Regions from separate parts of the Streptomyces sp. NPDC054783 genome, predicted to be linked through region 1. Evidence: riboswitches for the same ligand, from Rfam matches in the RefSeq annotation. Region 1 holds a riboswitch; the other holds the start of a gene.
The links. A riboswitch is a leader RNA that binds a small molecule or an ion and turns the genes downstream of it on or off. The one in region 1 is predicted to bind cobalamin.
Positions count from the first base shown of each region.

Region 2: linked by a shared signal. The riboswitch ahead of ACWGJ5_RS04655 (ribonucleoside-diphosphate reductase subunit alpha) and the one ahead of ACWGJ5_RS32640 (cobalamin biosynthesis protein) in region 1 are both predicted to bind cobalamin.

Region 1 is NZ_JBSHAY010000024.1:51,589-55,764, forward strand. Features, by position in the region: gene ACWGJ5_RS32630 (anion permease) at 1-1,068, shown strand, start outside; gene ACWGJ5_RS32635 (hypothetical protein) at 1,103-1,330, shown strand; cobalamin riboswitch at 1,473-1,614, shown strand; gene ACWGJ5_RS32640 (cobalamin biosynthesis protein) at 1,719-2,684, shown strand; gene ACWGJ5_RS32645 (cobyric acid synthase) at 2,681-4,176, shown strand, end outside.
Region 2 is NZ_JBSHAY010000002.1:76,025-80,200, reverse strand. Features, by position in the region: gene mctP (monocarboxylate uptake permease MctP) at 1-1,164, shown strand, start outside; gene ACWGJ5_RS04660 (GNAT family N-acetyltransferase) at 1,240-1,746, shown strand; adenosylcobalamin-variant (AdoCbl-variant) riboswitch at 1,812-1,911, shown strand; gene ACWGJ5_RS04655 (ribonucleoside-diphosphate reductase subunit alpha) at 2,050-4,176, shown strand, end outside.

The DNA.
Region 1 (4,176 bases):
GAGGTCGCCAACACGATCTCCAAGGGTCTCGTCGACGAGACCGGCATCCGTCCCGAGGTCATCTTCGCCGCGCTGGTCGGCGCGATCCTCTGGAACCTGGTGACCTGGCTGGTGGGCCTGCCCTCCAGTTCCTCGCACGCCCTGATGGGCGGTCTGATCGGCGCCACCGTCGCCTCCGCCGGCTTCGGCGCCGTGCACGGTGACGCCCTGGTCACCAAGGTGCTGCTCCCGGCGGTCGCCGCGCCGATCGTGGCGGGCGTCGCCTCGATGCTGGCCACCCGGTTCTCCTACGGCATCGGCGGCAAGGCCGAGGGCGAGGCCACCCGCAAGGGTTACCGCGCCGGCCAGATCGCGTCCGCCGGCCTGGTCTCCCTCGCGCACGGCACCAACGACGCCCAGAAGACGATGGGCATCATCACCCTCGCGCTGATCGCGGGCGGCTCCATCGCCCCGGGCTCGAACCCTCCCACCTGGGTCATCCTCTCCGCCGGCCTGGCCATCGCGCTCGGCACGTACATCGGCGGCTGGCGGATCATCCGCACCATGGGCAAGGGCCTGACGGACCTGGAGCCGCGCCAGGGCTTCGCCGCCCAGACCAGCGCCGCGACCGCCATCCTGGCCTCCTCCCACCTGGGCTTCTCCCTGTCCACCACGCACGTCGTCTCCGGCTCGGTGATGGGCGCGGGCCTCGGCCGCAAGGGCGGGGTGGTCCGCTGGTCCACCGCGACCCGCATGGTCGTCGCCTGGGTGCTCACCCTCCCGGCCGCCGCGCTGGTCGGCGCGGGCGCCGAGTCCGTCACCGATCTCGGTGACTGGGGCACCGCCGTGGTCGCCGTCTTCCTGGTCGCCGCGAGCGCCGCGATCTGGAAGATCTCCCGCCGCGAGGTCGTCGACCACACCAACGTCGTGGCCGGGGCCGAGGAGCCGGCCGGCGTGGTGACCGCCGCCATCGCCGCGGTGACCCCGCCCCCGGCGGGCATGATCACCGAGGACCTGACGGCCACGATCGCCTCCCCGGCCGCCACCGAGCCCGCGCCCGAGGCCGCCCCGCCGGCCGCGACCGTCTGACCCCGGCCCCACCGGTAACCAAGGAAGCAACCCCATGAAGATCGACTGGTCGGCCCTCGGCTCCGTCTTCGGCGCCAGCCTCGTGTTCACCGTGGGCCTGGTGGCCCTGTTCACCCTCGGCATCAACGGTCTGGCCCGGCGCGAGAAGGCCGCGGCCCAGGGCAACTCCGCCACCCTCGCCGTCACCGGCGCCTACGTCTGCTTCGCGGCCTGCGCGGCGGCGGTGGCGTACGGCATCTTCCTGATCGTCTCCAAGTCCTGACGGACCACCACGAACCAGGCAACACGAAGGCTCCCCTCCAGGCGTGACGGAGGGGAGCCTTCGCCATGCCCACGGGCCACGGGCGCCCCACGGTGTGGGGATCGGCACACTCTCCCCTCGCAGGTCAACGGCAAGTTGACGGCCGTTCCGGGCGCGTGGTGGACTGCCCAGGCCATGTACGGCGGCAGAAGAGGAAGCCGGTGCGAATCCGGCGCGGTCCCGCCACTGTCACCGGGGAAGAACCCCCGGGAGCCAGGAACTCTCACCGCCGAATCTCGTCGAACCAGGGCGCGGACACCCTGAGTGAGGACATCGATCGCCATGCCCGGCTGCCGAAGGACAAGGACCCGCACCAGGCCCGCTCCTGTACCCACGACCGGCTGAGCCGATGGGTGCCGACCGCACTTTCGCGTACGGCGCCGCCGCCGGTCTTCTCGGTGACCTGCTCCTCGGCGATCCCCGCCGCGGGCATCCGGTCGCCGCGTTCGGACGTGCGGCCGCTGCCGTGGACCGCGCGTTGTGGCACGACCACCGCGGCTGGGGCACCGTGCACACCGCCGTGTGCGCCGGTGGCGCCGTCGCGCTCGGCACGCTGGCCGCACGCGCCGTACGCCCCTCCCCCGCCGCCTCCGTCGCACTGACCGCCGCCGCCACCTGGGCGGTCGTAGGCGGTACGTCGCTCGCCCGGGAGGCCCGCACGATCGGGCGCGCCCTGGAGTCCGGTGACGTCGAGGCGGCGCGGGCGCGGCTGCCGCACCTGTGCGGCCGGGACCCGCAGGCGCTGGACGCCGACGGGATCGCCCGGGCCGTGGTCGAGTCGGTCGCCGAGAACACCTCCGACGCCGTCGTGGGCGCCCTGGTGTGGGGGGCCGTGGCCGGGGTGCCCGGGCTGCTGGGGTTCCGGGCCGTCAACACCCTGGACGCGATGGTCGGTCACAGGTCCCCCCGCTACCGGCGCTACGGCTGGGCCTCCGCCCGGCTCGACGACGTCGCCGGCTGGCCGGGGGCCCGGCTGACCGCCGTACTCGCCGCCGTGGCCGGACCCGACCCGCGCGGTGCCCTGCGGGCCTGGAAGGCCGACGCCCACCGGCACCCGAGCCCCAACGCGGGGCCCGTAGAGGCGTCGTTCGCGGGTGTGCTCGGCGTGCGCCTGGGCGGAACGCTCTCCTACGGCGGCCGCGTCGAGCACCGGCCCGTACTCAACGGGGAGACCGGCCGGGCCGTCCGGGTCACCGACATCGACCGGGCCGTACGGCTCTCCCGCGGCGTCGGCCTGCTCGCGCTCGGCACCACGGTCGCCGCGCGCCTCCTCGTCAAAGGTGTCGTCAAGGGTCTGAAGGGACGTGGGAAGTGAACGGGGGACTCCTCGTCGCCGGTACCACCTCCGACGCCGGCAAGAGCGTCGTGACCGCCGGGATCTGCCGGTGGCTGGTGCGTCAGGGCGTGAAGGTCGCGCCGTTCAAGGCGCAGAACATGTCGCTCAACTCCTTCGTGACCCGCGAGGGCGCGGAGATCGGGCGGGCGCAGGCCATGCAGGCCCAGGCGTGCCGGATCGAGCCGACCGCGCTGATGAACCCGGTGCTGCTCAAGCCGGGCGGCGAACAGAGCAGCCAGGTGGTACTGCTGGGCAGACCGGTGGGCGAGCTGAGCGCACGCGGGTACCACGGCGGACGGCAGCAGAGGCTCCTCGGCACGGTGCTGGACTGCCTCGCCGAGTTGCGGGGCACGTATGACGCGGTGATCTGTGAGGGGGCGGGCAGCCCGGCCGAGATCAATCTGCGGCGCACCGACATCGTGAACATGGGGATCGCGCGCAATGCGCGGCTGCCCGTGCTCGTCGTCGGCGACATCGACCGCGGGGGCGTCTTCGCGTCCTTCTTCGGGACCGTCGCGCTGCTCTCGCGGGAGGACCAGGAACTGGTCGCCGGGTTCCTGGTGAACAAGTTCCGGGGGGATGTCTCCCTGCTGAAGCCCGGTTTGGAGATGCTGTACGGCCTCACCGGGCGGCGGACGTACGGTGTGCTGCCGTTCCGGCACGGGCTCGGCATCGACGAGGAGGACGGGATGGGGGTCCCCCCGCGGGAGCGAAGCCGAGCGTGGGGGAGGGCGTCGCTGCGCGGCACCGTCCGCGAGCCCACCGAGACTCCGCCGGTCGGCGCGGACGTGCTGCGCGTCGCCGTGTGCGCGATTCCGCTGATGTCCAACTTCACCGACGTGGACGCGCTGGCCGCCGAACCGGGAGTCGTGGTGCGGTTCGTGGACCGCGCGGAGGAGCTGGCGGACGCGGACCTGGTCGTCATCCCGGGCACGCGCGGGACCGTACGGGCCCTGGAGTGGCTGCGGGAGCGGGGACTGGCGGACGCCGTCGTCCGCAGAGCCGCCGAAGGCCGCCCGGTACTCGGCATCTGCGGCGGCTTCCAGATCCTCGGCGAGCACATCGAGGACGAGGTCGAGTCACGTGCCGGGGCCGTCCCCGGGCTCGGCGTGCTGCCCGTGCGGGTGCGGTTCGCCCGCGAGAAGACCCTCACCCGACCGGCCGGCGAAGCCCTGGGCGAGCGGGTCGAGGGGTACGAGATCCACCACGGGGTGGCCGAAATCCTCGGCGGCGAGGCCTTCCTGGACGGCTGCCGGGTCGGCCGGACCTGGGGCACGCACTGGCACGGCTCGCTGGAGTCGGACGGCTTCCGGCGGGCCTTCCTGCGCGAGGTGGCGGCCGCCGCGGGCCGCCGCTTCGTGCCCGCGCCGGACACCTCCTTCGCCGCGCTGCGCGAGGAGCAGCTCGACCGGCTCGGCGACCTGATCGAACAGCACGCGGACACGGACGCGCTGTGGCGGCTCATCGAGTC
Region 2 (4,176 bases), on a different contig from region 1:
GACGTCATGGGCGTCGGCGGCGACAGCAGCACCAACTGGTTCGTACGGGACCTGCCGCTGCTGATCGCCTTCGGCGTGCTGGCGGCCTACACCTACTCCTCCGGCCTGCGCGCCCCCGCCCTGATCGCGTTCGTCAAGGACGCGCTGATCTACATCGTCATCGCGGTGGCGATCATCTACATCCCGATCAAGCTGGGCGGCTTCGACGACATCTTCGCCAAGGCGGGCCACGCGTTCAGCCAGGTCAACCCGGCGACCGGCAAGCCGCGCGGCGCGCTCGTACCCCCGCAGGCCGGCCAGTGGACGTACGCCACCCTGGCCCTTGGCTCCGCCCTCGCGCTCTTCATGTACCCGCACTCGATCACCGCGACCCTGTCCTCCAAGAGCCGTGAGGTGATCCGCCGCAACACCACGATCCTGCCGCTGTACTCCCTGATGCTCGGCCTGCTCGCGCTGCTGGGCTTCATGGCGATCGCGGCCGGGGTCAAGGTCACCAACGGCCAGCTGGCCATCCCGCAGCTGTTCGAGAACATGTTCCCGGACTGGTTCGCGGGCGTGGCCTTCGCGGCGATCGGCATCGGCGCGCTGGTCCCGGCGGCGATCATGTCGATCGCGGCGGCGAACCTCTTCACGCGCAACATCTACCGGGACTTCATCAAGCCGGACGCCACGCCGAAGCAGGAGGCCCAGGTCTCCAAGCTCGTCTCGCTGCTGGTGAAGGTCGGCGCGCTGGTCTTCGTCCTCACCATGGACAAGACCGTCGCCATCAACTTCCAGCTGCTGGGCGGCATCTGGATCCTGCAGACCTTCCCGGCCCTGGTCGGCGGCCTGTTCACCCGCTGGTTCCACCGCTGGGCCCTGCTCGCCGGCTGGGCGGTCGGCATGGCGTACGGCACGGTCGCCGCGTACGGCGTCGCCTCCCCGACCCAGAAGCACTTCGGCGGCTCGGCCAAGGAGATCCCCGGCATCGGCGAGATCGGCTACATCGGCCTCACCGCGTTCGTCCTCAACGTCGTGGTCACCGTGGTCCTCACCTTCGTCCTCAAGGCCGTGAAGGCCCCCGAGGGCACGGACGAGACCAGGCCGGAGGACTACACGGCGGACGCGGGCGACCCGGGGGTGCAGGTGGAACTGCCGCCGGCCACCGCGGGCGCCGGTCACTGAGCGACTGCTGTACGACGGGCCGCCGGAGGAGAATCCGGCGGCCCGTTGTCGTACCCCTCCGGCACACTCGGTGCCATGGACATCGCGATCCGGCAGGCCATCCCCGACGAGTACGACGCCCTGGGCGAGATCACCGCCGAGGCCTACCTCCAGGACGGCCTCCTCGACTTCGGGGAGAGCGACGGGTACCTGGGCGAACTGAGAGACGTGGCCAAGCGGGCGGCCGTGGCGGAGGTTCTCGCGGCCGTACGGAACGACACCCTCCTCGGCGGAGTCACCTTCGTACCGTCCCCCGGCCCCATGGCCGACATCGCCCGCCCCGGAGAGGCCGAGATCCGCATGCTGGCCGTCTCCGGAGCCGCTCGCGGCCAGGGCGCCGGCGAGGCCCTCGTCCGGGCCTGCATCGACCGCGCACGGGCCATGCAGGGCTGCACGGCGGTCGTCCTGTCCACCCAGCGCACCATGCACGCGGCCCACCGCATCTACGAGCGCCTGGGATTCGTCCGCGTCCCCGAACGCGACTGGAACCCGATCCCGGAACTGGACGACATCACTCTGCTCACCTACAAGTTGACGCTCTGACACCGTCACGACACAACATCTGGGGGTGTCACCGCAACCCGGCACTAGATGTATGCTCTTCCTCGCTGTCGCCGCAGGGGAATCCGGTGTGAATCCGGAACTGTCCCGCAACGGTGTACTTGTGCGCGTCTGCGCTCAGGAGTCAGTCCGAGGACCTGCCGACAGCGCACCCGGCCGTCCGGTTCGGGTGGCCTTCAGACGTCCGGGCCTCGTGGGATGGGCCGGTGGACGCGACGCCGTGCGCGCTCGTGGCTGCCCCCTGCCCTCCACAAGGCCCCCGTGCCGAGCGAGGGAGAGCCCCACGTGACCATCGCGCCAGCAGATCCGGTTTCAGCCGGCGGCCTGGAGACCGACGGTCCCGGTACCGCGTTGCTGCGGACCCTGACCGAGCTGACCGCCGACCTTCCCGACGCCGACCCCGGCCGGGTCGCCGCCGCCGCGCTGCGGGGCCGGTCGGCGAGGGCTGACGAGGCGGAGTTGCGCGAGCTGGCCACGGAGGCCGCCGCCGGGCTCATTTCCGAGGATCCGGCCTACTCGCGGCTGGCCGCCCGGCTGCTGACCGTCTCCATCCGCGCCGAGGCCGCCTCGCAGGGCGTGACGTCCTTCACCGAGTCCGTGGCCGTGGGGCACCGCGAGGGGCTCATCGCCGACCGCACCGCCGACTTCGTACGGCTGCACGCCGAACGGCTCGACGCGCTGATCGACCGGCGGGCCGACGACCGCTTCGGCTACTTCGGCCTGCGCACCCTGCACAGCCGCTACCTGCTCCGGCACCCGATCACCCGCAGGGTCATCGAGACGCCCCAGCACTTCCTGCTGCGGGTCGCGAGCGGCCTGGCCGAGGACGACACGACCCGCTCCCTGGACGAAGTGGCCGCTCTGCACGGGCTCATGAGCCGGCTCGACTACCTCCCGTCCTCCCCCACGCTCTTCAACTCCGGCACGCGGCACCCGCAGATGTCGTCCTGCTACCTCCTCGACTCCCCGCTGGACGAGCTGGACTCCATCTACGACCGCTACCACCAGGTGGCCCGGCTCTCCAAGCACGCGGGCGGCATCGGACTGTCGTACTCCCGGATCCGCAGCCGCGGTTCGCTGATCCGCGGCACCAACGGGCACTCCAACGGCATCGTGCCGTTCCTGAAGACGCTGGACGCCTCGGTGGCCGCCGTGAACCAGGGCGGCCGGCGCAAGGGCGCCGCGGCCGTGTACCTGGAGACCTGGCACTCCGACATCGAGGAGTTCCTGGAACTGCGGGACAACACCGGTGAGGACGCCCGCCGTACGCACAACCTGAACCTCGCGCACTGGATCCCGGACGAGTTCATGCGCCGGGTCGACGCCGACGCGCAGTGGTCGCTGTTCTCCCCGGCGGACGTGCCGGAGCTGGTGGACCTGTGGGGCGAGGAGTTCGACGCCGCGTACCGCAAGGCCGAGGCGGCGGGCCTGGCGAAGAAGACCATGCCGGCGCGTGAGCTGTACGGCCGGATGATGCGCACCCTCGCACAGACCGGCAACGGCTGGATGACCTTCAAGGACGCGGCGAACCGCACCGCCAACCAGACGGCCCTGCCGGGGCACGTGGTCCACTCCTCCAACCTCTGCACGGAGATCCTGGAGGTCACGGACGACGGGGAGACGGCGGTCTGCAACCTGGGTTCGGTGAACCTCGGTGCCTTCGTGGCCGACGGGGACATCGACTGGCAGCGGCTGGACGACACCGTCCGCACCGCGGTCACCTTCCTCGACCGCGTGGTCGACATCAACTTCTACCCGACCGAGCAGGCGGGACGGTCGAACGCCAAGTGGCGTCCCGTCGGCCTCGGCGCGATGGGTCTGCAGGACGTCTTCTTCAAGCTGCGCCTGCCCTTCGACTCGCCGGAGGCCAGGGCCCTGTCCACGCGGATCGCCGAGCGGATCATGCTCGCCGCGTACGAGGCCTCCGCCGACCTGGCCGAGCGCAACGGCCCGCTGCCGGCCTGGGAGAAGACCCGTACGGCCCGGGGTGTGCTGCACCCCGACCACTACGGCGTCGAACTGACCTGGCCGGAGCGCTGGGCGGCCCTGCGCAGCCGTGTCGCCGAGGTCGGCATGCGCAACTCCCTCCTGCTGGCCATCGCGCCCACCGCCACCATCGCCTCCATCGCGGGCGTGTACGAGTGCATCGAGCCGCAGGTGTCGAACCTGTTCAAGCGCGAGACGCTGTCCGGTGAGTTCCTGCAGGTCAACTCGTACCTGGTGCAGGACCTGAAGGAGCTGGGCGTGTGGGACGCCCGCACCCGTGAGGCGCTGCGCGACTCGAACGGCTCGGTGCAGGACTTCGCGTGGATCCCGGCCGACGTACGGGCGCTGTACCGCACGGCGTGGGAGATCCCGCAGCGCGGGCTGATCGACATGGCGGCGGCCCGCACCCCGTTCCTGGACCAGGCC